Regions from separate parts of the Pantoea sp. X-Soil-YNGN-785 genome, predicted to be linked through region 2. Evidence: predicted binding sites of a transcription regulator. Region 2 holds the regulator's gene; each other region holds the start of a gene.
What was found. Region 2 encodes PurR, which represses purine synthesis genes. Its sites were predicted from a motif close to CANGCAAACGTTTGCNTG; they were not measured.

Region 1: a site for PurR is predicted at 3,217-3,234, ahead of AC6I8E_RS01420 (NCS2 family permease). Genes of this name have one in related genera too.
Region 3: a site for PurR is predicted at 3,206-3,223, ahead of purE (5-(carboxyamino)imidazole ribonucleotide mutase). Genes of this name have one in related genera too.

The regions. Positions count from the first base shown of each region.
Region 1 is NZ_AP035942.1:319,081-328,894, forward strand. It holds gene AC6I8E_RS01395 (ATP-grasp fold amidoligase family protein) at 1-665, shown strand, start outside; gene AC6I8E_RS01400 (YjcB family protein) at 720-1,001, opposite strand; gene soxS (superoxide response transcriptional regulator SoxS) at 1,257-1,682, opposite strand; gene soxR (redox-sensitive transcriptional activator SoxR) at 1,783-2,268, shown strand; gene AC6I8E_RS01415 (glutathione S-transferase family protein) at 2,308-2,973, shown strand; gene AC6I8E_RS01420 (NCS2 family permease) at 3,333-4,682, shown strand; gene AC6I8E_RS01425 (Na+/H+ antiporter) at 4,828-6,477, shown strand; gene AC6I8E_RS01430 (LysR family transcriptional regulator) at 6,524-7,426, opposite strand; gene AC6I8E_RS01435 (CidA/LrgA family protein) at 7,530-7,955, shown strand; gene AC6I8E_RS01440 (LrgB family protein) at 7,948-8,643, shown strand; gene AC6I8E_RS01445 (YfaZ family outer membrane protein) at 8,784-9,329, shown strand; gene AC6I8E_RS01450 (cation acetate symporter) at 9,411-9,814, opposite strand, start outside.
Region 2 is NZ_AP035942.1:1,814,982-1,824,795, reverse strand. It holds gene AC6I8E_RS08455 (TetR/AcrR family transcriptional regulator) at 1-234, shown strand, start outside; gene AC6I8E_RS08450 (alkene reductase) at 285-1,382, shown strand; gene gloA (lactoylglutathione lyase) at 1,499-1,906, shown strand; gene rnt (ribonuclease T) at 2,027-2,695, shown strand; gene AC6I8E_RS08435 (Grx4 family monothiol glutaredoxin) at 2,739-3,074, opposite strand; gene AC6I8E_RS08430 (C40 family peptidase) at 3,439-4,248, shown strand; gene cydH (cytochrome bd-I oxidase subunit CydH) at 4,296-4,385, opposite strand; gene purR (HTH-type transcriptional repressor PurR) at 4,667-5,692, shown strand; gene punR (DNA-binding transcriptional activator PunR) at 5,689-6,594, opposite strand; gene punC (purine nucleoside transporter PunC) at 6,702-7,904, shown strand; gene cfa (cyclopropane fatty acyl phospholipid synthase) at 8,215-9,363, shown strand; gene AC6I8E_RS08400 (riboflavin synthase) at 9,692-9,814, opposite strand, start outside.
Region 3 is NZ_AP035942.1:1,054,939-1,064,752, forward strand. It holds gene ybbP (putative ABC transporter permease subunit YbbP) at 1-1,463, shown strand, start outside; gene purK (5-(carboxyamino)imidazole ribonucleotide synthase) at 1,554-2,618, opposite strand; gene purE (5-(carboxyamino)imidazole ribonucleotide mutase) at 2,615-3,121, opposite strand; gene lpxH (UDP-2,3-diacylglucosamine diphosphatase) at 3,252-3,968, opposite strand; gene ppiB (peptidylprolyl isomerase B) at 3,968-4,462, opposite strand; gene cysS (cysteine--tRNA ligase) at 4,675-6,060, shown strand; gene AC6I8E_RS04800 (AAA family ATPase) at 6,094-7,200, shown strand; gene ybcJ (ribosome-associated protein YbcJ) at 7,228-7,440, opposite strand; gene folD (bifunctional methylenetetrahydrofolate dehydrogenase/methenyltetrahydrofolate cyclohydrolase FolD) at 7,441-8,307, opposite strand; gene AC6I8E_RS04815 (DUF1198 family protein) at 8,481-8,984, shown strand; tRNA gene AC6I8E_RS04820 (tRNA-Arg) at 9,079-9,155, shown strand; gene AC6I8E_RS04825 (hypothetical protein) at 9,501-9,814, shown strand, end outside.

The DNA.
Region 1 (9,814 bases), 1.5 Mb from region 2:
CGCTGAACAGCCTGCCTTGCTGGAAGGGAACGGTGATCAAGCCGAACCACGCTTCCAACATGGTAGAAATTCTGCTGGAAGAGCCGGACGCGTTGCGCAAGCAGCAGATCATTCATGACTGCTATCGCTGGCTGAAGACCGACTTCGCCAACGAAGCGCGTGAGATTCACTATCGCTACATCAAGCCACGCATCCTGGTTGAGAAGTACATTGGTGATGGCAAAAGCGCGCCGATCGATTACAAGTTTCATATGTTCAACAAGCGTGATGGCCGGTTCGAATATGTGCTGCAGGTGATCTACAACCGCTGTCAGCCGCTGCTGTCGATGAATTTCTACGTGAATAACCTCAATGAGGCCTATCACAAGATTCGCGATACCGGTCTGGATGTTTCACCGATTATGCCGTCACTGGAACATGCGCTCGAACTGAGCAAAAAGCTGGCCAGTGATTTCGACTACGTGCGTGTGGACTGGTATATCCATGACGAGCACATCTACTTTGGCGAACTGACCTTCACCCCAGGTGCAGGGCTGGTTACCGGATTGGATCGTGGTTTAAACCAGATGATGGGAGATATGTGGATTCAGGACCGCCGCGGAACGCAGAGCCCGGGCGTTACAGTGCAGGATGTTAATATCCCTGCCATGTTGAAGAAAATTTAAGTTCACACAGCAATATAAAAAACCCCGCTAAGCGGGGTTTTTTATGCGTAAAAATCAGGGCATCGGCCAGTCAGCAGGCGCCTGGCTCATCGCATCAATAAAGGCGTGCTTTGAGATTTCCACGAAGTTGTGCACGTTTTCCATGCTCAGGGTAATGCCCATCAGACCGGTAACAAACCAGCAGGTCATGCCTAAACCAATCCCGCCACACATAAAGGCCATCACGTGACGGCTGTCCTGACGAAGTTTGGTTTTCAGGGTGCTGGCAAAAAACATCATGATTGCGCTCAGCAGTTCCCAACGCATAACAAGAAAACTGGCGGTTAACGTAGCCATCGGCCGGACCTCAATATCAGTAAGTATTCCTGACAATCTGCGGACATCACCGGCGACAAAAAAGTGTGTCAGGTAGGACTTTTTTGCCGTCAACCCAGGTTCAAAGTGTGACTTGGGTCACATTATATCACCCGATTTTAAATTTTGAACAAAATTTGACTCTTGTATGGTAGTGACGTGCGGAAAAAGTGAGCAGCAGAAGAAGAACGGCGGGGGAAATCAGGCAGATGCGCCCGGAGCGGGCGCAGCAAAGAATTAACGGACCGGGCAGCACTCGCCGGTGGTGCGCTGGGTAAAGCTGGTAATGCCGTCGTTACAGCCAAAACTCAGCAGGCGAGGGCGCTGAATCGCCTGGCGGCGCATGGTGTGGCGGTAAGCTGTCGGGGTCTGTGAAAACTGACGACGAAACACCCTGGAGAAGGTCTGCTGCGAGTCATAGCCATATTGCATCGCGATATCAAACACCGGACGCTGTGTCTGCGATAGCGCTTCTGCGGCCAGCGTCAGGCGGCGCTCACGAATATAGCCACCCAGCGTCTGTTTCGTCACGGAACGGAACATACGCTGCAGGTGCCATTTCGAATAGCCTGATTTTGCCGCAACCTCATCAATCGACAGGCTCTTATCGAGGTTCTGGTCAATCCAGTCCGTCAGGGAATGAATGATCTCTTCTTGCATCATGGCCTCATCCTTCTGGTGCTTAATAAGGGGTAATGGGAGTTTAGGGGTTTCAATGGAGAAGGAGTATAATTCCTCAAGTTAACTTGAGGTAAAGGGTCTGATGAAAAAAGAACGCAACTATCCAAAACCGGTTTTAACACCCGGTGAAGTGGCGCGCCGCAGCGGTGTGGCGGTCTCGGCGCTGCACTTTTATGAAACCAAAGGCCTCATTTTCAGCACCCGTAACAGCGGTAATCAGCGCCGTTACAGCCGCGACGTGCTGCGACGCGTGGCGATCATCAAGATTGCGCAGCGCATTGGCATCCCGCTGGCGACGGTCAGCGACAGTCTTGACCACATTCCGCCCGATAAGCGCATGTCGACGACGGAATGGGATGCGCTGACCCGGCACTGGCGCGAAGAGCTGGATAAGCGCATTGAAACCCTGACTCGCCTGCGCAATGACCTGGATGGCTGTATCGGCTGCGGCTGCCTGTCGATGCGCGACTGTCCGCTGCGCAATCCTGGCGACCGGCTGGGTCAGCAGGGCTCGGGTGCAGTGCTGCTTGACCCGGAACAGGATGATAAACATCCGCCTGTGGAGTGATGTCTATACTTGGTGAAGGTCAACACACAGGGAATCATGATGATCACCGTTCACCATCTTGAAAAATCGCGCTCGCATCGGGTGCTGTGGCTGCTGGAAGAGCTGGAAGTGCCGTACCAGATTAAACACTATCAACGCGAACCCACCATGCTGGCCCCGGAGGCGCTGAAAAAAGTGCATCCACTGGGAAAATCGCCGGTCATTACTGACGGAAACCAGGTGGTAGCTGAATCGGGTGCTATTCTCGAATACCTTGAAGGGAAATATGATCGCGAATTCCGGCTGAAAGTGAGTGATGAGGCGTCACGGTTACAGTGCCGCTACTGGCTGCATTATGCTGAAGGCTCACTGATGCCGCTGCTGGTAATGAAGCTGATCTTCGGGCAGATGGGCAAAGCGCCGGTGCCGTGGCTGCTGCGTCCGGTCGGCGCGGCATTTGGCAAAGGGGTGCAGAAGGCGTTCCTGGATAAACAGCTTAAGCCGCACAGGCAGATGATCGAACAGCATCTGGCGGCGCATCCCTGGTTTGCCGGTGAGCGTTTTACCATTGCGGATATCCAGATGAGCTTTCCGCTGCTGGCACTGGCGCGCCGTGCCGGACTCAATCAGATGCCCGCCACCGGGAAATGGTTGCAGACGGTGCAGCAGCGCGCCGCCTGGCAACGCGCGATTGCGCAGGGCGGCGAGCTTTCGCTGCCAGGTTAATCGTCTCTCTCCACCGGCGCGTGCTGTACGATCACCGCTGCGCCGGTGTAAATCCTCTCTTTATATGACATTAAGTTTATGGCCTCAGCGTTTCAGACTGGCTTCAGCCGGGTGTCGGCCAGCCTGTTACGCCCAATCTTTATGCCAAAGAATCTCCCTCTTAGAGTTGAAAACGTGGCGCTAAACGCCGGATAATCGTATGCCTTTTTATCTGGCCGCTTTTGACGGCTAATTATCTGCGGCAAGGTAAACGTTTGCCTGGCGGGTTAATCCCGACAGTGACGCCGTTTACCCGCTTATTCCAGGGACAGCGATGGTCGCAGAGCGATCCACACAACAAAAATTTTTGAGGCTCAACTATGTCAACTGAATCACGCCCGGCCAGTGGAAAACTGGACGCCTGGTTCTCGATCTCGGCGCGCGGCAGCAGCGTGCGTCAGGAAATTCTGGCCGGACTCACCACCTTCCTGGCGATGGTTTACTCCGTCATCGTGGTACCAGGAATGCTGGGCAAAGCCGGTTTCTCCCCCTCCGCCGTGTTTGTCGCCACCTGTCTGGTCGCCAGCTTTGGTTCCATCCTTATGGGACTGTGGGCCAACCTGCCGATGGCGATTGGCTGTGCCATCTCCTTAACCGCCTTTACCGCTTTCAGTCTGGTGCTGGGTCAGCATATCAGCGTGCCGGTGGCGCTGGGCGCAGTGTTCCTGATGGGCCTGCTGTTTACGCTGATCTCCGTGACCGGCATTCGTGCCTGGATTTTGCGTAACCTGCCGATGGGCGTGGCGCACGGCACCGGCGTCGGGATTGGCCTGTTTTTGCTGCTCATCGCCGCTGATGGCGTGGGTCTGGTGGTAAAAAACCCGGCTCCGGGCCTGCCGGTAGCGCTGGGTCACTTCACCACTTTCCCGGTGATGATGACGCTGCTGGGACTGGCCGCGATTATCGGACTGGAGAAGCGCCGGGTACCGGGCGGCATCCTGCTGACCATTATCGCTATTTCGCTGCTGGGCCTGATCTTTGACCCGTCGGTGACATATCAGGGACTGTTTGCCCTGCCGAGCCTGCGTGACGCCAGCGGTCAGTCGCTGCTGTTCAGCCTCGACATCATGGGTGCGATGCAGCCTGTGGTGCTGCCCAGCGTGCTGGCACTGGTAATGACGGCGGTCTTTGACGCCACCGGCACCATCCGCGCGGTCGCAGGGCAGGCTAACCTGCTGGATAAACAGGGCCAGATTATCAATGGCGGTCGTGCGCTGACCAGCGACTCCGTCAGCAGCCTGTTCGCAGGTCTGGTAGGCGCGTCACCGGCTGCGGTTTACATCGAATCGGCGGCAGGAACGGCGGCGGGCGGTAAGACCGGCCTCACCGCGATTGTGGTGGGCCTGCTGTTCCTCGCCATCCTGTTTATGTCGCCGCTGGCTTATCTGGTTCCCGCTTACGCGACTGCGCCTGCACTCATGTATGTCGGTCTGTTGATGCTCAGTAACGTGGCGAAAGTCGACTTCGGTGATTTTGTCGATGCGATGTCGGGCCTGCTCACGGCGGTGATCATCGTGCTTACCTGCAACATCGTGACCGGCATCATGATCGGTTTCGCCAGCCTCGTAGTGGGGCGTCTGTTCGCCGGTGAATGGCGTAAGCTCAACGTCGGCACCGTGATCATTGCCGTCGCGCTGGTGGCGTTTTACGCCGGTGGCTGGGCGATCTGACTGTATAACCGGGCGTGCGACTGCGCGCCCGGAATTTTTCACTTTTTTCCCGCCCGGCGCACGCGTAGCTGACAACCTTCACCGCCGTTTGTTTTACACTTTAGCGCTTAACCAATGATTGAAAGAAACGACGCCTAAGGAAAGCATGGAAATCTTTTTTACTATTCTCATCATGACGCTGGTCGTGTCGCTCTCTGGCGTCGCGGCCCGCATTCTCCCTTTTCAGATCCCGTTGCCGCTGGTGCAGATCGCCGTAGGTGCGATGCTGGCCTGGCCCACGTTTGGTCTGCATGTCGACTTTGATCCGGAGCTGTTTCTGGTGCTGTTCATCCCGCCGCTGCTGTTCGCAGATGGCTGGAAAACGCCGATCAGTGAGTTCCTGCATCATGGTCGCGAGATCATCGGCTTAGCACTGGCGCTGGTGCTGATTACCGTGATCGGTATCGGCTATCTGATCTACTGGATGGTGCCAGGTATCCCGCTGATCCCCGCGTTTGCGCTGGCGGCGGTGCTGTCGCCGACCGATGCCGTGGCGCTCTCCGGCATTGTCGGTGAAGGCCGCATTCCCAAGAAGATTATGTCGATCGTGCAGGGTGAAGCCCTGATGAACGATGCATCGGGCCTGGTATCACTGAAGTTTGCCGTGGCCGTGGCCATGGGCACCATGGTATTTACCTGGGGCGGTGCCAGCGTTGAGTTCATGAAAGTCGCCATTGGCGGCCTGATTGCCGGTGTGGCCATCTGCTGGCTGTACGGGAAATCACTGCGCCTGTTCAGCCGCTGGAGCGGGGATGACCCGGCGACCCAGACCGTGCTGCTGCTGCTGCTGCCGTTCGCTTCTTACCTGATTGCCGAACATCTGGGTGTCTCAGGCATCCTGGCGGCCGTGGCTGCCGGTATGACTATTACCCGTTCCGGTATTATTCGTCAGGCACCGCTGGCTATGCGCCTGCGTGCTAACAGCGTCTGGCAGATGCTGGAATTCATCTTCAACGGCATGGTCTTCCTGATGCTGGGCCTGCAGCTGCCGGACATTCTGCAGACCTCTATCGACCAGGCGCAGGCCGACACCAACGTCGAGCTGTGGATGTTGTTCGCCGATATCGGGCTGGTCTATGCCGCGCTGATGCTGGTGCGTTTTGGCTGGCTGTGGATCATGCAGCGTCTGAGCAAACGTCTGTTGAAGAAGAAGCCGCTGGAGTTCGCTAACTACTCGCTGCGTGAGCTGTTGATCGCCACGTTTGCCGGGGTGCGCGGGGCGATTACCCTGGCGGGTGTGCTGTCAATTCCACTGTACCTCACCACGGGTGATCCCTTCCCGGCGCGCTATGAGCTGGTGTTTATCGCCACCGGCGTGATTCTGGTCTCATTGCTGGTAGGGGTCGTGATCCTGCCGATTCTGCTGCGCGGCATTGATAGCATCGATAAAGGTGCCCATCGCCGTGAGCTGCAGAATGCCCGTGCGGTGATGGCGGGTGCCGCCATTGAAAGCCTGCATAAGATGGAAGATCGGCTGGAGAATGAGTCGGAAGAGAACATCGATCCGGAACTGCTGAAAGAGGTCAGTCTGCGCGTGATTGGCAACTTACGCCGTCGCGCTGAAGGGAAGAATGATCTTGAGCATGCGCTTTACGCTGAGAACCTTGAGCGTCGCTTCCGCCTGACCGGGCTGCGTGCCGAACGCGCAGAGGTCTATCATCTGCGCGCCACCCAGCAGATCTCCAATGAGACGATGCAGACGTTACTGCACGACCTGGATCTGCTGGAAGCACTGCTGATCGAAAAAGAAGAGTAAGCCTCAGACTGGCACGCCTGTGGATTCATGCGGGCGTGCCAGCTTTTCATACCGACAGGCGCGGCGGTTCATCCGGCCAGTGCTCGCGACAACAGTTGATCCACGCCTGCGCACTGCGCGACAGATAACTCCCTTCCCGCCAGATCAATCCCAGACTCCACTTCAGCTCCGATTCCAGCGGCAGCCACAATAGCGACTGCTTATCCAGCCGCTGACAGATCGGCTCCGGCAGAATCGCCAGCCCCATCTCCGCCTGCACCATTGCCGCCAGAAAATCCCACTGACCGCTGCGCACCGCCACCGTTGGCGTCAGGTTAAGCCGCTGAAACGCCTGCATCAGCTGACGATTCAGCGAGAACTCCTCATTGAAAATAAGTAAGGGATGCTCTGCCAGCTCTGCCAGGCCTATCTGCTGGCGGCTGAGCCACTCCGGGCGGCGCGGCAACAGCACGCAGAGCGGATGATGCATCAGGGGCAGCGTGTTCAGCGGCAGCTCAGGGTCAACCGGCAACGCAGTCAGGGCAATATCCAGACTGCCCGCCAGCACCGCCTGCTGTACGGTCAGGCCGCCGAACTCTGAAATTTTCAGCTTCACACCGGGATAGCGACGGCGAAAGGCGGAAATCGATCCCGCTATCTGCATACCGACCATCGGCGGAATACCGAGCCGCAGTTCGCCGGTTTTGAGCTGGTTGATGTCACCAATCTCCGCCTCCAACTGATGAAACTCCTGCAGGATCGCCAGGCCGCGCTGATAAACTGCCTGGCCGCTGTCGGTAAGGTGCAGACGACGGCCATCTCGCAGGATCAGCGTGCAGCCCAGCTCCTCCTCCAGCTGACGCAGCATTTTGCTGATGGTCGGCTGGGTGACAAACAGCTTTTGCGCCGCACGGGTAAAGCTCTGCTGGCGGACCACTTCAGTAAAGTAACGCAGGGCGCGGACATCCATAACTATTCCTTTAAGGCATGATTGCGATAATTTTAATTCATTTTTTTCACCTTGTGCTGGCGTTTTATACTGGTGACATCAATTTAATCGGGGAGACAAGGTGATGGCGTCAGCACTCACTTTACGCAGCAACCGCGCCATGCAGTGGATCAGCCTGCCGCTGCAGCTGGGTTTCTATATCGGCCTGTTTGTCGCCTGTGACCGGCTGGTGAGCTGGCTACATCTGCCGCTGCCCGCCAACATTGTCGGGATGCTATTGCTGCTGGCGTTAATCGTGACGCGGGTTGTGCCGCTGAACTGGGTAAAAGCCGGATCGCGCTGGCTACTGGCCGAGATGCTGCTGTTCTTTATTCCGGCGGTGGTGGCGGTGGTAAATTATGGCGATCTGCTGCGGGTCGATGGCTGGCGCATCTGCGTGGTGATCGGCGTCAGCACGCTGCTGGTGCTGGCCTCCACCGCCTGGGTGGTGGATCGGCTTTATCACTATGAAGTCGCGCGCGCCGCGCGTAAGCAGGATCCTCATGCGTGATTTTCTGCTCAGCCTGCTGTGTGTGGCGGTTACGCTGCTGGTGTATGCGCTGAATAAACGGCTTTACCGCCGCTGGCGGACGCTGCTGTTAATGCCGCTGGTGATGACGCCGCTGGTGCTGGTGGCACTGCTGCTGCTGACCCACATCAGCTGGCAGGATTACATTGCAGAAAACCACTGGCTGCTCTGGCTGCTGGGCCCGGCGACGCTGGCGTTTGCGGTGCCGGTCTATGAGAACGTGGAGATTATAAAACGCCACTGGCTGTCACTGAGCGCGGGTGTTCTGACCGCCACGCTGGTCGCCGTCTGCAGTTCGGTCTGGCTGGCGCGGCTGCTGACGCTGCCGGAGTCGATCCAGCGTAGTCTGGCGGTGCGATCCATTACTACGCCGTTTGCGCTGGCCGCAGCCGGACCGATTGGCGGTCAGCCCGATCTGGTGGCGCTGTTTGTGGTCATTACCGGCGTGTTTGGCATGGCGGTGGGTGACGTGCTGTTTCTGCGCATCGCGATTAAGCAGGGGGTGGCGAAAGGGGCCGGGTTTGGGGCTGCGTCACACGGTGCCGGCACAGCTCGCGCTTATCAGCTTGGGCAGCAGGAGGGCGTCGTCGCCAGCCTGGTCATGATGCTCTCGGGCGTCGTGACCGTGATACTGGCTCCGGTGATTGGACACCTGATGTGGACAATATAGTCTACACTGCGTTGCGCAGGGACAGCTGTAATTCTGAACGCGACACGTATTTTTACGTAAAGTTTCCCGGATTTTGTTGTCTCCCCGTTTCAGGCTGTTAACCTTGCGGCCGAATTAATTGTCCTTCACGGAGTGGAATCATGTTTAAGCAACTTGTTACCGGGAGCGCCCTCGGGCTGGTTTTACTGAGTGGTGCCGCTCAGGCGATTGAAGGGAGTGTTGATGTCAGCGAACACAACACCAACCTGAATCTGGGTCTGGGCACCACTACACCCGGTCTGTTTCTGAAAGGTAACTGGCTGCGTAGCGACCATGACGGCAGCACCTACGGTGCCGGTCTGGGCTACAACGTTGACTTCGGGCCGCTGCGTCTGGCGCCGACCGCAAAAGCGATCTTCACCCATCCTGAAGATGGAAAAGATGGGTTTGCGGTGGCGGTGGGTGGTGCAGCGCACTACAGCCTGAACAGCATGTGGGGCCTGTATGGCGAATATTATTATGCGCCAGAGTCGTTCACCGATCAGCTCGACAGCTATCAGGAAGCCGCTGGCGGCCTGAGCTTCACGCCAGTTTCACTGCTTAACCTGCGTGTGGGTTATCAGTACATCGAACTGAACAACAAAGATGGACGCAAAGATAACGTGCTGGTCGATGGCCCGTACGTGGGTGCATCACTGCGCTTCTGATTCTGCTGCGTGAAAGAAAAGGGCGACTACCCCGGTAGTCGCCCTTTTTTATTGTCCGATCGTCAGGAATGAAAATGGCGATCAGTGCGCTTTGCCCTGTTCAATACCGGTGCCGGTCTGCGAGCGAATAAACTGTGCGCGGAAGCGTGAACGTTCCTCTGCGCCCTGCTGCGAATGGTCGGTAATCGAGAAGAGCCAGATACTGACAAAGGCCACCACCATCGAGAACAGCGCCGGATACTCATACGGGAAAATCGGCGTGGCGTTGCCCAGCACCTGTACCCACACGGTCGGGCCGAGGATCATCAGGATAACCGCGGTCAGCAGACCGAGCCAGCCGCCCACCATCGCGCCACGCGTAGTGAGTTTTGACCAGTACATCGAGAGCAGGATGATCGGGAAGTTACAGCTGGCCGCAATCGAGAAGGCCAGCCCGACCATAAAAGCGATATTCTGCTTCTCAAACAGTATTCCCAGCGCAATCG
Region 2 (9,814 bases):
CCGATGCGAGACGCACTGCAGCAGGGTGCAGGAAAGATCACCGCGCTCTATGCCCGGACGCTGATTGCCGCAGAGCAGCAGGAGTCGCTGAGCCTGCCGCAGCCCCCCGCTCAGATGGCAGAGTTGCTGTCGCTGCTGTGGCTGGGCGCCAGTCTGCAGAGCAAAATTTCCCGCGAGGCGCAGCCACTGCGTCTGGCACTGAGTACCATCGAACAGTGGCTTAAAAGCCACTGATTTTTAAAAAACGTGTTTGTAGACGACTGGTCTACTAATCAGGAGCTATTATGGCGAGTACCCAGCTGTTTCGTCCGCTGAAAGTCGGCGCAATTACCGTCCCAAACCGCGTATTTATGGCACCGCTGACCCGTCTGCGCAGCATTGAGCCAGGCGACATCCCTACCCCGATGATGGCGGAGTATTACCGTCAGCGCGCCAGCGCCGGTCTGATTATCACCGAAGCAACCCAGATCTCTTTCCAGGCAAAAGGCTATGCCGGTGCGCCAGGCCTGCATACTCAACCGCAGATTGCCGCATGGAAAGTGATTAACGAAGGTGTCCATCAGGCAGGCGGTCATACCGCCGTACAGTTATGGCACACCGGTCGTATCTCGCATAACAGCGTGCAGCCGGAAGGCAAAGCACCGGTAGCGCCATCCGCCATTGCAGCGGGTACGCGTACGTCACTGCGTGCTGAAGATGGCAGCGTCTATCGCGAAGACACCTCTGTACCGCGCGAACTGACGGTGCCAGAGATCCAGCAGATCGTGGCCGATTTTGGTCAGGCTGCGGCGAACGCACGTGAAGCAGACTTCGACCTGCTTGAGCTGCACTCCGCGCACGGCTACCTGATTCACCAGTTCCTGGCACCGGGTTCAAACCAGCGTACCGACGAATATGGTGGCAGCATCGAAAAACGCGGTCGCTTTGCGCTGGAAGTGGTCGATGCGGTGATCGCCAACTGGTCAGCCGATCGCATTGGTATCCGCGTCTCGCCTATCGGCAGCTTCCAGAATCTGGACAACGGTCCGGATGAAGAAGAAGCGGCGCTGTGGTACATCGGTGAGCTGGCAAAACGCAACATCGCCTATCTGCACCTCTCTGAACCAGACTGGGCCGGCGGCAAGCCTTACACCGACGCCTTCCGTCAGAAAGTGCGCGATCTCTTCCCGGGCGCCATCATTGGTGCCGGTGCTTACACCGTTGAGAAAGCGGATGATCTGATTGGTCGCGGTCTGATCGATGCGGTTGCATTTGGTCGTGATTACATTGCTAACCCGGATCTGGTTGAGCGTCTGCAGCAGGATGCCCCACTCAACCCACAGCGCCCGGAAAGCTTCTACGGCGGCGGCGCGGAAGGTTATATCGACTACCCGACACTGTAATCTGTTTGGGCTGCCGTCCGGGACGATGACGGCAGCCATTATTCAATGGCGATTTTCATCGCTATACTTAGCGCCTGGGTCATCCGGCGATGGCGTTTTATTTAAAAGAGGATGTTATGCGTTTACTTCATACCATGCTGCGCGTTGGCGATCTGCAACGTTCAATCGATTTCTACACCCGTGTGCTGGGCATGCGCGTGCTACGTCAGAGCGAAAACACCGAATATAAATATACCCTGGCGTTCGTAGGCTACACCGACGAAAGCGAAGGTGCGGTGATCGAGCTGACCTACAACTGGGGCGTTGATAAATATGACCTCGGCGATGCTTATGGTCACATCGCGCTGGGCGTCGATGACGCAGCAGCAGCCTGCGAACGTATCCGCAAAGATGGCGGCAACGTGACCCGTGAAGCGGGCCCGGTTAAAGGCGGCTCCACCATTATTGCCTTTGTTGAAGATCCCGATGGCTACAAAATCGAGCTGATCGAGAACAAAGATGCCGGTAACGGCCTGGGCAACTAAACCTGCCCCTCAGCCCGCCTGACCCGGTGGGCTGAATCCCTTTCTCTGCGCTTCATCTGCTGCACCCGTCCCCGTTTTTTGCCATAATACGCGCTGCCCTTTTTCTGCAACGAGATCCTGATGTCTGAATCGAATTCCCCTAATGCACTCAATCAACGTTTCCGTGGCTTCTATCCGGTGGTGATCGACGTTGAAACCGCTGGTTTCAACGCGCAAACCGATGCGTTACTGGAGATTGCCGCTATCACGCTGAAAATGGATGAAGAGGGATGGATTCAGATTGACCAGACGCTGCATTTCAACGTCGAACCCTTTGTCGGCTCGCTGCTGCATCCGGAAGCGCTGGCCTTTACCGGTATCGATCCGAGTAATCCGCTGCGCGGCGCGGTGAGTGAATATGAGGCGCTGCACGCCATTTTCAAAATGGTGCGCAAGGGCATTAAAGATAGCGGCTGCAATCGCGCCATTATGGTGGCGCACAATGCCACGTTTGATCTGAACTTTATGTCAGCGGCAGCAGAACGTGCCAGCCTGAAGCGCAATCCGTTTCACCCGTTTGCCACCTTTGATACCGCAGCGCTGAGCGGACTGGTGCTGGGTCAGACGGTGCTGGCGAAAGCCTGTATTGCGGCGGGAATGGAGTTTGACAGTACGCAGGCGCATTCAGCGCTCTATGACACTCAGCAGACGGCGACACTGTTCTGCGAGCTGGTGAACCGCTGGAAACGGTTAGGTGGCTGGCCTCTGCCCTTCGCCGGGGGCGACGCAGACGCCACGACATCCGCATAAGGGATGCCACAATGAAAGAGGCCGACATAATGTCGGCCTTTTTTTATTCTGCTTCTTTAAATTTTTCTGCGGTCTCTTTGATCAGCGACTGCAGTTCACCACGCTGTAACATCTCGACGATGATGTCGCATCCACCAACCAGTTCACCATCCACCCATAGCTGCGGGAAGGTCGGCCAGTTAGCGTATTTCGGCAGCTCAGCACGAATGTCCGGGTTCTGCAGAATATCCACGTAAGCAAAACGCTCACCGCAGGCTGACAGCGCCTGCACCGCCTGTGCAGAGAAACCGCAGCTTGGCAGTTTCGGGGAACCTTTCATGTACAGCAGGATCGGGTTTTCTGCGATCTGGCGCTGAATTTTTTCTACAGTACTCATAATTGCCTTCCTTAATTCGTTACTTCGTGTTTGTTTATTGTAGCGACTTCACAGCGTGACTGAAAATGAGATTTTGCTCCCTGCCCGATTAAATGACCATCATTGTTAAGTCCCGTGCGCAGGACATTTAACTTCAGGTATTAACAGCTGGTAACAGTTTAATAATTCGTAATAATTCCGTTGGTATAACATGCTGAAAATGTTCATTTTCAGTGCAATCACGTGGGCTGCAAAGATTAACATTAAAAGGCATTACAGTTTTTAAGCGAACTGGACTAGAATGGCCTGGGCACTGATCCTGGATCAGATTAATCTCAACTTTGTCGCGGTGCGTAGTGGCCCTGACAACTTAACTAATTAATGGACTATGCGTTTAATCATTACGCTTTTTATGCTGGCCTTTGCGCAACTGTTTTTCAACATCGCCGCTGCGTCGCCTCACGCGCCGGTGAACGTCAATACGCATAAAGCAGAGAAAAAGAGTGCGCGCGACGATGAACGCCGCAAGCGTCGCCCGGTAAAAACGGTGACGAAAAAAACTCGTCTCAGCCCTGACCAAAAACTTAAAACGAAAAAACAGAAAAAAGTCGAACTCACTGCTAATCAGACGCCTGCTAAGAAGACCTCGCTCAAAACCGCCCGTATCAGCAAAAGCAAAGAAAAAAATAAAGAGAAGAAACGCTATGGGCATCAGCGCCAGCTGAAAACCGCTGAGGTCACCACCCGCGAGCCAGGCACGATTAAAATGAGCAAATCCCACCGCCAGCGCTATCAGAAGGCGCGTGAGACTGCAATGACCAAGCTGATGGGGCAGTTGGGTAAACCCTATCAGTGGGGCGGCACCTCTCCACATACCGGTTTCGATTGCAGCGGTCTGGTCTGGTATGCCTATAAAGACCTGGTGAAATTTAAGATCCCGCGTACCGCTAACGAGATGTATCACCTGCGTGACGCCGCGCCGATCAAGCGTGAGTCGCTGGAGAAAGGCGATCTGGTCTTCTTCCGTATTAATGGCCGCGGCACAGCGGACCACGTCGGCGTTTATTTGGGCGATGGCAAGTTTATTCAGTCGCCACGTACCGGCAAAGATATTCAGATCAGTGCATTAGGGGAAGATTACTGGCAGCGCCACTATATTGGTGCCCGTCGGGTGATGACGCCGAAAACGATACGCTGAGCAGCAGAACAGTCAGAAAAAAGCCGGGATAATCCCGGCTTTTTTTATTAGTGCAGAATGGCAGTAAAACTAAAGGCCACAATCATCAGCAGACAGCCGACAGTGGTCATCAAAGCCAGTTTCAAATCGGTACTCATTGCTTGCTCCTTAGTCACACACTTTGCAGGGATATGGCATTTTCCCACAGGGTCCGGTAAAAATCTCGTTTTATCCGTTCAGCCTTGTTAGAATCCCGCCTTTGTTGCGCAACGCGCGCAACCCTGATTCCGTTTGCGCATCTTTTCTGGCGTTTTTTCTCCGCCAGCGGCCTGTTTACCGGCCAGAAAAGCCGCATTTTTGCGGAAAAAACCCTGAGCAGACGCAAACGTTTAACATTACGCTTATCATAGAGTTAGGTAAGCACTGGAGTCCGATTTTCATGGCAACAATTAAAGATGTGGCGAAACGCGCTGGCGTCTCAACGACCACCGTTTCGCACGTCATCAATAAAACCCGCTTTGTCGCTGAAGAAACACGCGAGGCGGTCTGGCAGGCAATTAAGGAACTGCACTACTCGCCAAGTGCTGTGGCGCGCAGCCTGAAAGTAAACCACACCAAAACGCTGGGCCTGCTTGCCACCTCCAGCGAAGCGCCCTATTTCGCTGAAATTATTGAAGCGGTTGAAAACCACTGTTTTGACAAAGGCTATACGCTGATTTTGGGTAATGCGCATAACGATCTCCAAAAACAGCGCGCCTATCTCAGCATGATGGCGCAGAAGCGCGTCGATGGTCTGCTGGTGATGTGCTCTGAGTATCCGGACGATCTGCTGCAGATGCTGGAAGAGAACCGCAATATCCCGATGGTGGTGATGGACTGGGGCGAATCGCGCGCCGACTTTACTGATACAGTTCTCGATAACGCCTTCCAGGGCGGCTATCTGGCGGGACGTTATCTGATTGAACGCGGACACCGTGATATTGGTGCTATCCCCGGTCAGATGGAGCGCAATACCGGCGGCGGACGCCATGCCGGTTTTCTGAAGGCGCTGGAAGAAGCGGGTATTCAGCCGCGTGCCGAGTGGATTGTACAGGGTGACTTTGAGCCGGAGTCAGGCTATCAGGCGATGCAGCAGATCCTGTCACAGAAACAACGCCCTACGGCGGTGTTCTGCGGCGGTGACATCATGGCGATGGGGGCCATTTGCGCCGCCGACGAGATGGGTTTGCGCGTACCGCAGGATATTTCGATCATCGGCTATGACAATGTGCGCAACGCCCGCTATTTCGCCCCTGCCCTGACCACGGTGCATCAGCCAAAAGCCCAGCTGGGTGAGAAAGCGCTGGATATGCTGCTTGACCGCATCACCAGTAAGCGCGAAGTGTCACAAACGATTGAAGTCCATCCGACGCTGATTGAGCGCCGTTCAGTGGCAGATGGTCCGTTCCGCGACTATCGCCGCTAATCCTCGCTTAACCACTCCTGATTAAGCGTTTGCGCATCACCCAGATAGCTGAGCAACCAGCCTGTCGCCGGTGATGCGCGATCTTCTGCCCAGCTGACGCAACAGGGGCTATCCGGAAATGCCACCGGCAGCGTCAGTTCGACCAGCTCGCCGCTGTCGAGCAGTGGTCTGGCCAGATGACCCGGCACCATCGCCACACACAAGCCTGCCTGCACGCACTCCAGTCCGGTTTGCCACTCCGGCACCACCAGCCTGCGCTGGTTATCCAGCGTCCATGTCATACGACGCGGCAGTGCGCGTGATGTATCTTCCAGCACCAGTGACGGCCAGCTACGCAGCGTGTCATCATCGATCTGGTTCGCCTGAGTCAGAGGATGATCGGGCGCGACCACGCAGCGCCAGTTGAGCGTACCCATATCTCGAAATGCAAACCGTCCGCCTACCGGAATCGCCTGGGTGGCCCCAATCGCAACTTCCACCCGACCGTCGGCCAGTGCATCCCAGACGCCGTTAAAGACTTCATAGCTGATGATCAGTTCCATATCGGGGAAGTGGCGATAGAAGTCTTTGACCAGCTGCCGGGTGCGTTGAGGTTTGGCGATGCGGTCAACGGCAATGCTGAGCTGCCCGCGCCAGCCGTTGGCCAGCTGCTGACACTGACGCCGGGTGGCAAGCATTTTTTTGATGACGCTGCGCCCTTCCCGAACAAAATGTTCGCCTGCTGGCGTCAGCACCACTTCGCGATGCTGGCGTTCGAACAGCGGCACTGCCAGCCAGTTCTCCAGCTGACGCACCGTGTAGCTGATGGCAGAGGGCACCCGATGCAGCTCCTGAGCAGCGGCGCTGAAGCTGCCCCCGCGGGCGACCGCGTCAACGACCTCTAATGCATATTCTGACCACATAATCTGCCTTCAAAAATTTTAACAGCAATCGGCAAATATTACCGTTTCACAGCGGCAAACGCACCTTTTACACTCTGCCGCGTTCATCCTGCAAAAATGAGAATGAGATGTTGTCGAATAAAGGATTTATGCCCTACCTTGCCCTGCTGAGCATGCTCGGCTTTTTAGCCACAGATATGTACCTGCCCGCCTTTGGTGCGATGCAGCAAACGTTTAATACCTCGCCGGGCCTGATCAGCGCCAGTATGAGTCTCTTTCTGGCGGGTTTCGCCTGTGGGCAGCTCTTCTGGGGACCGCTTTCCGATCGCATTGGACGTAAACCGGTGCTGCTGGCCGGACTGGCCATGTTTGGCATCGGCTGTGCGGGCATGCTGTGGGTGAATGATATCACTCTGATGCTGGCGCTGCGCTTTGTGCAGGCGATTGGCGTCTGTGCTGCGGCCGTGAGCTGGCAGGCACTGGTAGTGGATCGCTATCCTGCCGCGCGCGCTAACAAAGTCTTTGCCACGATTATGCCGCTGGTTGCGCTCTCCCCGGCGCTGGCCCCGTTGCTGGGTGCCTGGCTCATCGGCCATTTCCACTGGCGTTCGATTTTCCTGGTGCTGACGCTGATTGCGGTGGCGTTGATTCTGACCACGCTGCGCCTGCCCACCGTACGCCAGGAAGCACGCGAGAAAGGAGCCCAGCCTGGCTTTTTCACTCTGCTGAAATCACGGGTTTACAGCGGCAACGTGCTGGTCTACTCCGCCTGTTCAGCCAGTTTTTTTGCCTGGCTGACCGGCTCGCCGTTTATTCTGGCGGATCTGGGCCTTTCACCCGCCGATATCGGCCTGAGTTATGTGCCCCAGACGCTCGCCTTTTTGATTGGTGGATTCGGCTGTCGTGCCCTTCTTAACCGCTTTAATGGCGCTCAGCTGTTACCGTGGCTGCTGGGCATTTACAGCCTGAGCATTCTGGCGCTGTTTGCCGTCGCGCTGTCAGGCGGCAGCACGCTGGTGAGCCTGATGGTGCCGTTCTGCGGTATGGCGCTGGCTAACGGTGCGATCTATCCAATCGTGGTTTCCAGTGCGCTGACGCCCTTCCCGCACGCCACCGGTAAAGCGGCCGCATTGCAGAACACTTTACAGCTAGGACTCTGCTTCGCTGCAAGCCTGGCAGTCTCTGCCGGATTAACGCATGCACTGTTTACCACTACGCTGATGATGACGGTGACGATTCTGCTGGCGCTGGTGGGTTACGTCATACAGCGTACCGCAAGCGCACAAACTGTTGTTGCCTCCGCGCAACCTGCCTGCCAGGATAATCACTGACACACTGACTTTTTCGTTAGCCTCCTAACAATAAGTCATTGAATATTGACCCGCGTGAGCATATACTCATCCGGGTCAACAAATCTGTAATAAATCAACAATATAATAACGTAATAATCTGATTGGCACCCTGTTGCCGGGACGGTATTCGCGCGCGTTATTCTTACCCAGACCGACCTGCTGCAGGCTAGTCCAGTCCTCTGTATCACACAGTCAACCGGTGTGCGGAGTCATCCGTACCGTTTCTCAATGCCTGACGAAATTGACTACTCTTTGTTCAGGTTCAGATTGGACAGGTGGTGGAAAAGCTATGAGTTCATCTTATGCAGAAGCAGTGAGCCCTGAAGAAAACCATTGGTATCGCATCGTCCACGAGATGCTGGAAAAAGCGGATATTGAAATTAATGGTTCACGTCCCTGGGATATTCATATTAATCATCCCGGCTTTTTTAAGCGTGTTCTGCAGGAGGGATCGCTTGGGCTCGGTGAGAGCTATATGGATGGATGGTGGGAGTGCGATCGGCTGGATATTTTCTTCCATCAGGTGCTGAAACATAAACTCGATCAGCAACTCCCGCATCACTTTAAAGATACGCTGCGCATTGCCGCTGCCCGCTTAACCAATCTGCAGTCGAAAAAGCGGGCCTGGATTGTCGGTAAAGAGCATTACGACCTGGGTAACGATCTCTTTTCACTGATGCTCGACCCCTATATGCAATATTCCTGTGGCTACTGGAAAGAAGCTACGACCCTGGCGACGGCGCAGGAAGCCAAGCTGGATATGATTTGCCGTAAATTAGCGCTGGAACCTGGAATGTCGCTGCTGGATATCGGCTGTGGCTGGGGCGGACTCGCGGAATTTGCCGCACGTCATTATGGCGTCAACGTGCATGGCGTGACGATTTCCGCCGAACAACAGAAACTGGCGCAGCAGCGCTGTAGTGGATTAGACGTCACGATTCTGTTGCAGGATTATCGCGATCTGAATGAGCAGTTTGATCGCATCGTTTCAGTAGGCATGTTCGAGCATGTCGGGCCGAAGAATTACGCCACCTATTTTGATGTGGTTGATCGTAATTTAAAGCCTGACGGAATTTTTCTGCTTCACACCATTGGCGCGATTAAAACCGATATGAGTGTCGATCCCTGGATCGACAAATATATCTTCCCCAACGGCTGCCTGCCTTCAGTGCGTCACGTGGCGGATGCCAGCGAGCCGCATTTTATTCTGGAAGACTGGCATAACTTTGGGGCCGATTACGACAAAACGCTGATGGCCTGGCATGAGCGCTTTTTGCAGGCCTGGCCGGAGCTGGCTGATAACTATGGCGAACGCTTTAAGCGGATGTTCTCCTATTATCTTAATGCCTGTGCCGGCGCCTTCCGCGCGCGGGATATTCAGCTGTGGCAGATTGTGTTCAGTCGCGGTGTTGAGGGCGGATTACGGGTGGCGCGGTAGGGAGTGTCAGTTTGTTAAGAGGGTGATCCCGTGCTGAAGGTTTTAAAAAACTGGCCTGTTTTGAGAGTGGAACTGCATAGGGAACACAGTCAGATCGGAAAGTCGCAAAACCCGTCATCCCTGACATGCTCGGCCCGCGCGATTACGCACCTCATCCCTGAGGTGCGCCCGTTGCCGGGCCAACGCGTTGCGTTGTTCAAAAACGCTCCCGGCGTTTTTGTCCCAGTTGCGGAACGCTTTCCTCTTCTGACTGTGTTCCCTGCGCTTCGGGCTATTATACTGCTGCCAGAATCACACGATTTGGCTTTCCAGCAGTCTTTGCGGGTTATTAACTCTCGGCGGCAGGCTGGCCGGTCAGCATACTCATTGCCGCCGCGGCATCGCGCTGGGCTAACACCCGCTCAACGGTCTCTACGATTGCCTGTGTGTGCGGATCGATCTCAATGTTGAC
Region 3 (9,814 bases), 760 kb from region 2:
CGATGCTGAAACCCGTGTTGCCTGCCAGCTTACCGGCGGCCAGCGTCTGGCCGTGGATCTGGGCGGTGGGTTCGCTGTTTGTGATTTCGCTGCTGGTGGGTCTGCATCCCTATCGTCTGCTGCTGGCAACCCAGCCGCTGCGGGTGCTGCGGCGCGATGCGGTGGCAAATCTCTGGCCGCTGAAATTTTATATTCCGGTAATGATCGTGGTGGTGGTGGCGCTGTTAGCGCTGCTGGTCGGCGGCAGTAAAATGCTCTGGGCGCTGCTGGCGGGTGTGGTGGTGCTGGCGGGATTACTGGCGTTACTCGGCTGGGGAACCCTGCTGCTGCTGCGTCGGCTGGTGGTACGCAATCTGGCACTGCGACTGGCGATCAACCGGCTGCTGCGCCAGCCCGGGATGACGCTGAGCCAGCTCGCGGCCTTTTCCCTGTCGTTTATGCTGCTGGCGCTGCTGCTGGTGATGCGCGGCGATCTGCTGGATCGCTGGCAGCAGCAATTACCGGCGGATAGCCCGAACTTCTTCCTGCTCAACATGACGGCGGATCAGGTGCCGCAGGTGCGTGATTTCCTGCAAGCGCATCAGATTAAGCCTGAAACCTTCTATCCGATTGCGCGGGTGCGGCTTAGCGAACTCAACGGTAAACCGGCCGATCCGAAACTGGATAATGCCCTTAACCGCGAGCTTAACCTGACGGCGCTGGCCGATCGCCCGGATCACAATCCGCTGGTGGCAGGCAACTGGCCGCCGAAAGCGGGTGAAGTGTCGATGGAAGTGGAGCTGGCGGATCGGCTGGGGCTGAAGCTCGGCGATACCCTGACGTTCGACGGTGATACGCAGACGTTCAGCGCCCGTATTACCAGCCTGCGTAAAGTGGACTGGGAAAGTCTGAAGCCGAACTTCTTCTTTATCTTCCCGCCGGGTGCGCTCGACAGCCAGCCGCAGACCTGGCTCACCAGCTTCCGCATGGAGGCGAATCCTGTTCTGCTGGCGCAGCTGAACCGTGCTTTCCCGGCGCTGAGTCTGCTGGATATCGGCAGCATTATGCAGCAGATCGGTCAGGTACTGACGCAGGTCAGCCGGGCGCTGGAGATCATGGTGGTACTGGTCACCGCCTGCGGTGTGTTGCTGTTGCTGGCGCAGATTCAGGTCGGGATGCGGCAGCGTCGGCAGGAACTGGTGGTCTATCGCACGCTCGGTGCGGGCAAACGCCTGCTGCGCACCACGCTGTGGTGTGAGTTTGCGCTGCTCGGCGTGGTCTCCGGCGTGGCGGCCGCAATGGGAGCAGAAGCGGCGCTGTGGGGATTACAGACTAAGATTTTCGACTTCCCATGGCAGCCTGACTGGACATTATGGCTGGCGTTGCCGTTGTGTGGCGCGCTGCTGCTGTCGCTGTGTGGCGGCTGGCTGGGGATCCGGTTACTGAAAGGGAAGGCGCTGTTCAGGAAGTTTGATGCGGCATAAGGCAGGGCTGAAATAAGGCGGCGCCAGGCCGCCTTTGACCTTTATCCAGACGCACCCGTTACCCGCAATCGGGTAACGGGTTCAGGGAAACTACAGCTTTTCAACGGCCCAGGCGATGTCGCTGGCGTACTCTTCCGGAAGCTGAGGCACCAGCGCATTCAGCGCCGCTTTCAGCCGCTCTGCATTGCTGTCGGTCAGATTGAGGTGGCCCACTTTACGACCCGGACGCACTTCTTTGTCATACCAGTGCAGATGCACCAGCGGCTGCTGCAGCCAGCTGAGATTCACGTCGGTACCAATCAGATTCACCATTACCGACGGCGCAAACACCACCGGCTGCGGTAAGGCCAGGCCCAGAATGGCGCGCAGATGCAGCTCAAACTGGCTGATCGACGCACCGTTCTGTGTCCAGTGACCACTGTTGTGTACACGCGGTGCGAGCTCATTGATCAGCAGTCCGGCTGGCGTCACAAAACACTCCATCGCCATCACGCCCACGTAATTCAGCGCCTGCATGATCGCGCTCAGCATCGCTTCGGCCTGCTGCTGCTGTGTCTGATCCGCCTGCGGCTGTGCCACGCTGGTGCGCAGAATGCCGTCCTGATGCAGGTTATGCGTCAGCGGATAGAACACCACCGAGCCATCGTGACCGCGCGCGCCGACCAGTGACACTTCACCGGAAAAGTTAATGCCCTGCTCAACGATGCATTCGCCGTAGCATGCCTCCGGCAACTGGTCAGTTTCATCAGCACGCAGACGCCACTGACCCCGCCCGTCGTAACCGCCGGTGCGGCTTTTCACAATCGCCAGCTCGCCCAGTGAATCAAACACCGCTGGCCATTCGCTTTTGTCCGCCAGCAACTGCCATGGCGCGGTCGCCAGTCCCAGCTGATCCAGCAGCTGTTTCTGCGTCAGGCGATCGGCCAGACGTGGGAAAATATCACGGTTAACAAAAGCCGGATGACTCGCCAGCTCACGCGTCAGCGCGGTCTCCGGCCAGCGTTCGATTTCGGCGGTGATCACGCTGTCAGCGATCGGCAGGGCGGCAGGATCGGCATCCAGACCTACCGGATAGACCGCGATACCTAGCGGTTCACCCGCCTGGCGCAGCATACGACCTAACTGGCCGTTGCCCAGTACGCAGACCGGCTTCATGCATCCACCCGCGGATCGGGATGGTTCAGCACCTCATCGGTCTGACTCTGACGCCAGGTATTCAGACGGGATGCCAGCGCGCTGTCATGCAGTGCCAGAATCTGCGCGGCCAGCAGGGCGGCATTGGCTGCGCCTGCTTTGCCAATCGCCAGCGTACCGACCGGAATACCGCGCGGCATCTGCACAATCGAATAGAGGCTATCGACGCCGCTCAGGGCTGCACTCTGCACCGGTACACCCAGCACCGGCACCAGGGTTTTTGCTGCCAGCATTCCCGGCAGATGCGCCGCGCCACCTGCGCCAGCAATAATCACCTGCAAACCGTTGTCCGCTGCCGTTTCGGCAAAGCTGAACAGTTTATCCGGGGTGCGGTGCGCAGAGACCACTTCAACGTGAAAAGGGACGTCCAGACTGGTCAGGATTTCAGCGGCGAACTGCATGGTGGCCCAGTCACTTCTGGAACCCATAACAATGGCGATGCGGGCCGGGGCGTTGGATGACATGCGGTCAACTCCTGTGAATAAACAAACAGACCTGGCCGGGCGGACAGGTTTTGAAGGGCACCGAGAATAGCATGACAACGACGCAAGGAAAACGGTTGCGTCGGCCAGATGTCGTGGATTTAACCGGCGATCAGAAGTCGAAATGGATAAGCTGAATGCCGCTGGCGTCGAGCTGAATCATCGAGCCACGGCTGTGCCAGGCACCCAGCACCGCGCGCTGCGCCGTTTCACCTTTTAAGCTCAGCGTATGGATTGCCGGGCGATGGGTGTGGCCGTGGATCAGCAGCGGCACTTGCTGGCGCAGCATCGCGGCGGCCACGGCATCCTGATTCACATCCATAATGGTCTGGGATTTGTGCTGGTTGGCCTGTTTGCTGTCGGCGCGCATCCGGGCGGCAATGCGTTTGCGTATCCACAACGGCAGCGTCAGGAACAGTCGCTGAATCCAGGGATTGTGCACTTTGGCACGAAAGCGCAGATAACCCGCATCGTCCGTGCAGAGCGTATCGCCGTGCATGATCAGCAGTCGATGGCCGTAGAGCGTCAGTACCTGTTCTTCCGGCAGCAGCGTCATGCCGCTGGCGCGCGCAAAGCGTCGGCCAATCAGGAAGTCGCGGTTGCCATGAATAAAATAGACGGGAACTGGCAAGGCGCGCAGGGCGCGGGCAATCTGCTGATGCAGCGGATTGGGATCGTCGTCGCCAATCCAGGCTTCAAACAGATCGCCGAGAATATAGAGCGCGTCGCAGTGGGGCGCTTCGCGCTGTAAAAAATGCAGAAAACCGGCGGTAATCGCCGGTTCTTCCTGACACAGATGGAGATCTGCGATAAACAGCGTGCGGGACATTACTCGCTGACGGTCACTTTCTGGATCACGACGTCATCCTTTGGCACATCCTGGTGCATGCCGCTGCGGCCGGTAGAAACGGCTTTGATCTTCTCGACCACGTCCATGCCTTCAACCACTTCTGCGAATACGCAGTAGCCCCAGCCCTGAACGCTTTCGTCACGGAAGTTCAGGAAGTCATTGTCAGCCACGTTGATGAAGAACTGTGCGGTCGCAGAGTGCGGTGCAGAGGTACGTGCCATTGCCAGCGTACCTTTGGTGTTTTTCAGACCGTTGTTCGCTTCGTTCTGGATTTCATCTTTGGTAGCTTTCTGCTTCATGCCCGGCTCGAAGCCGCCGCCCTGAATCATAAAGCCGTTGATGACACGGTGGAAAATGGTGTTGTCGTAAAAACCTTCACGGCAGTAATCCAGGAAGTTCTGTACGGTTGCCGGCGCTTTATCATCGAAAGTTTTGATTACGATATCGCCATGGTTCGTCTGGAAAGTTACCATTTTTGTTGTCCTGTAAAGGTTGTGATCAGTTGCCGGGATCGCGCTGTTAACTGGCGTACCCCTTTTAGTCGACCGTTCTTATATCATAATTTCCAATGACGCGTCAGCAGCACGGCGCAGTTGGCTTGCTTTGCGTCGCGCGAGCGATAAAAATACGGCACAATGTCTGGATACTTAAAAAAGCCAACCACACGCAAAAACGGAACCGTTCAATGCTTAAGATTTATAACACCCTGAGTCGACAGAAAGAGGAATTCAAACCCATTCATGCCGGTAAAATCGGGATGTATGTTTGCGGCATCACGGTGTATGACCTCTGTCACATTGGTCATGGGCGGACGTTCGTGGCGTTTGACGTGGTGGCGCGCTACCTGCGTTACCTCGGTTATCAGCTTAACTATGTACGTAACATCACCGACATTGACGACAAAATCATCAAACGCGCCAATGAAAACGGTGAGAGCATCGAAACGCTGACCAACCGTATGATTGGCGAGATGCACAACGACTTCGCCGCGCTGGGGATCCTGCCACCTGATGAGGAACCGCGCGCCACCCGCCACATTGCTGAAATCATTGAGCTGGTGCAGACGCTGATCGCCCGCAATCACGCCTATGTGGCGGACAATGGCGACGTGATGTTTGATGTGCTGAGCGACACCGATTATGGCGCGCTGTCGCGTCAGGATCTGGAGCAGCTGCAGGCGGGCGCGCGGGTTGAAGTCGCGGACGTGAAGCGTAATCCGATGGACTTCGTGCTGTGGAAAATGTCTAAAGCGGATGAGCCTGCCTGGTCATCACCGTGGGGCAACGGCCGTCCTGGCTGGCATATCGAGTGCTCGGCGATGAACTGCAAACAGCTGGGCACCCATTTCGACATCCACGGCGGCGGTTCGGACCTGATGTTCCCGCACCATGAAAACGAAATCGCCCAGTCGAGCTGCGCCCATGACGGTCCTTACGTTAACTACTGGATGCACTCCGGCATGGTGATGGTTGACCGCGAGAAGATGTCTAAATCGCTCGGCAACTTCTTCACCGTGCGTGACGTGCTGCAACATTATGATGCGGAGACAGTGCGTTACTTCCTGATGTCCGGTCACTATCGCAGCCAGCTTAACTACGGCGAAGATAACCTGAACCAGGCGCGTGCGGCGCTGGAGCGTCTTTATACCGCCCTGCGTCACACCGACAGCAGCGTTAAAGCGCACGGCGGCGAAGCGTTTGAAGCGCGTTTCCGCAGCGCAATGGACGATGATTTCAACACCCCGGAAGCCTACTCGGTGCTGTTCGATATGGCGCGTGAAGTTAACCGCCTGAAAAGCGAAGATGGCGCTTCAGCACATGGGCTGGCGTCGAAGCTGCGTGAGATGGCTAACGTGCTGGGCATCCTGCAGCAGGATCCTGAGCTGTTCCTGCAAAGCGGCGCGCAGGTGAATGACGAAGAGGTTGCCGAGATCGAACATTGGGTGAAAGCCCGTGCCGATGCGCGTGCCGCCAAAGCCTGGGCGGAAGCGGACATCGCACGCGACAAGCTTAACGCGCTGGGGGTCATCGTCGAGGATGGGCCACAAGGCTCCAGCTGGCGTCGAAAATAAACCGGAGAGGGCGAGCAATCGCCCTTTTTTATTATGGCGATTGAACAGATTCAGATCCGCGGCTTCCGCTCAATACGTAACCTGACGCTGTCACTGCAGCAGCTGAATGTGGTGAGCGGTCCCAACGGCTGCGGTAAATCCAACCTCTACAAAGCGGTGCGACTGCTGCACGAAGCGGCCTCCGGTCGTCTGGCGCTGGCACTGGCTGACGAAGGCGGCATTCAGAAAACGATGTGGGCGGGTGGCTTGCGCCGGGGCGATCGCCGACACGATCCAAAGCGGCTGGAGCTGGCCGTGGTGATGGATGATATGGATTACCAGCTGGAGATTGGCTTTCCCGAGCCGCTGTCGACCAGCCTGTTCAACCTCGATCCGCTGGTGAAGCAGGAGCGCCTCTGGCTCAGCGGTCAGCGTCGTCGCCCTTCTGCCTGCATCATGCAGCGAGAAAATCAGACCGCCTTTCTGCACAACGTTGAAGGGGATCGCGTCGCTTATCCGGCGGTGCTGCATCCTGAAGAGTCGCTGTTTGGTCAGCTTGGCGAACCGCATCTCTACCCGGAACTTTCCCAGCTGCGTGAACGACTGCAGCAGTGGCGCTTCTACCATGAGTTCGCCGTCTGGCCTGGCTCACCGATACGTGCGCCACAGATTGGGGTGCGTGCGCCGGTGCTGAGCCATGATGGCAGCAATCTGGCAGCAGCCTGGGCAACCATCGTGGAGCGTGGTCATTCAGAACTGTTGTCTGAGGTGATGACGCAGGCGTTTCCCGACAGCCAGTTTGACGTCGACGTGCAGAACGGTCGCTTTCAGATGCTGATGTCCCGCCACGGCATTCTGCGTCCGCTGGAGAGCGCGGAGTTTTCAGACGGCACGCTGCGGTTTCTCTGTCTGGTTGTGGCGCTGCTCAGCCCGCGCCCACCCGCCTTTATGGCACTGAATGAGCCGGAAAACAGTTTGCATGAAGATCTGTTGCCTGCGCTGGCGCGTTTAATCGCCGAAGCCAGTAAGTACAGCCAGCTCTGGATCACCAGCCATTCACCCCGCCTCGCGACACTGATTGCACAGCACACGGCGGTGAATCATATTGCACTGGAACAGCGGGAAGGGGAGACGTGTGTCGCGGGGGATGAACTGCTGTGACAGCGTCCCCGCAGGGACGCCCGGGAATTACTCGACGACAGTGATGCGAAAACCGGCAAATTCCACGGTCTGACCGGCAACGATCTTGCAGCGCTTGCGGGTCTCTACCGCGCCGTTGACCTTCACTTCACCCTCGGCAATCACGACTTTCGCCTGTGCGCCGCTCTGAACCCAGCCTTCCAGCTTCAGCAGGTCACACAGATCGACGTGCGGGAATTTACCCAGTGAAAAACTTGCCATTTAAACGTCCTCTTTATCGTGAAACTCTTCGCACGCTTGCAGCGTATTTTGAATCAGTGTTGCGACTGTCATCGGTCCGACACCGCCCGGTACCGGGGTAATGTAGGAGGCGCGCTCTGATGCGCTGTCAAAATCAACGTCGCCCACTACTTTGCCACTGTCCAGACGGTTAATGCCCACGTCGATGACGATGGCACCGGGTTTAATCCAGTCGCCCGGAATAAAGCCTGGCTTGCCCACCGCAACGACCAGCAGATCGGCGTGCTCAACGTGATGGCGCAGATCTTTGGTAAAGCGATGGGTGACGGTGGTGGTGCAGCCCGCAAGCAGCAGCTCCATGCTCATCGGACGACCGACGATGTTGGACGCCCCGACCACCACAGCGTTCAGGCCGTAGGTGTCGATGTTGTAACGCTCCAGCAGCGTCACGATACCGCGCGGCGTGCAGGGACGCAGCGTTGGCGCACGCTGACACAGGCGACCAACGTTATAAGGATGGAAGCCATCGACATCTTTATCCGGCGTGATGCGCTCCAGCACCTTCACATTATCGATGCCAGCTGGCAGCGGCAGCTGCACCAGGATGCCATCGATTTCGTTGTCCTGATTGAGCTTATCGATCAGCTCCAGCAGCTCAGCTTCGCGGGTGGTGGCAGGCAGATCGTAAGAGCGGGAGTGGAAACCGACCTCTTCACAGGCGCGGCGTTTGCTGGCCACATAGATCTGCGATGCCGGGTTTTCACCCACCAGTACCACGGCCAGACCTGGCGCACGTTTTCCGGCGGCCAGACGCTGCTTCACTTTGTCCGCAACCTCAACGCGCACCTGCTGCGCAATCGTTTTACCGTCAATAATTTTTGCTGCCATCAGAGAGGAAATCCACTGTGTTGTGTTGAATCGGGGAAGGGGGCTATTTTGTCAGAAGCGCAGGCTGCTGTCAGTCACAGTTTCAGCCGCGTATGCGCTTTCCGGCTTTTTCGTCGCGACGAGTGCCTGCCTGCATGCGTATGATATCTGCAGGACAATCCGGGGACGATGTAATGATTTGGATAATGCTCGCTACTCTGGCGGTGGTGTTTGTCGCTGGATTTCAGCTGCTCACCGCTGGCTCACGCCACGCCGCTCAGCGGCTCAGCAAACGGCTGCAGCTGCCACCGCTACAGGTGGAATCAATGCTCTCTATGATGGGGAAAGTGGCGGCGAAAGAGTTTACCGACTATCTCAGCAGCGATAATGAAACGCATCTGCATAACGGTGCGGCGGTACTGCTGATCTGGCAGGTGTTAATTGTTGACGGCAGCGAGGAGAACAGCCAGCGCTGGCATGCCATTCTCAGTCGTGCCGGTTTTCCACCGCTTATCAGCCGCCAGCAGTTGCTGCTCGCGCTGGGCTTTCTGCGCCAGCTGGAGCCGGACAGCCAGGAGCTGCACGCACTTCGTGAGCAATACAATGCGCGTTTCACATCACAAGGGATTGAGCTGGAAGGAGAATTTACCGGCACCAGCAAACTCGTGTCGCTCAGCGAATGGCGCAGGCGTCACTGACGCCAATTGGTTATTACCGCAGCACTTCGCTGCGGTGAAACGGCAAAAACGTTGACGTACCCGCTTCCCGACGTATAATCCGTGCCATCTCCATGCGCCCTTAGCTCAGTTGGATAGAGCACCGGCCTTCTAAGCCGTAGGTCACAGGTTCGAATCCTGTAGGGCGTACCAAATTCTCTTCTGTATTGCATCCCGAGACTCACTTTTGCTTAACTCTCAGAAGCATACCTCAACGTTTTACTCTTATTCTTCTCCACGAAATTAATTGTCATCAGTACTTTCATGGCGTTTTGAACAGGTCTTTGATTTTTCGAGGCTTATAATGTGCTTGTTGTTTATCCTGCTGTTTATATTGAGCGCTATTATATTTTGCGCTTTAGGATTTCAGCTTGATGTTCAGGCAGAGCCTGCAAAAGTGAGGAAACATTGATACCAGAGCAAGCCAGTTGGTTAGCATGCGCCGGGTTCACTGTGCTATATTTCGCACGTATCGCAACGTCATTCAGGATGAATCAGATGAACGAATTTGAGCAAGAACTTTATGATAACGGCTTCTCTGCTAAAGACATTGGTAAGCTCAAAAGCATTATTAAAAAAGACGAGTCAAAAAAAGATACACTCCAAAGTCTTGTGATTGATCTGAGTAAACGCTTCTGGGGCGGAATGATTGCCCTTGTTATTTTGACACTGGTTGGATTAGATGGCATTTTCAATGCAGATGCTTCAAATGCCATTCCATATATTATTGTTCTGACGTTTGCATTCTTTGTAGTCTATTTTGTCACCCCTCTGAATCTGGCCTGGAAAGCGAACAGGTTTATCAGAAAAAA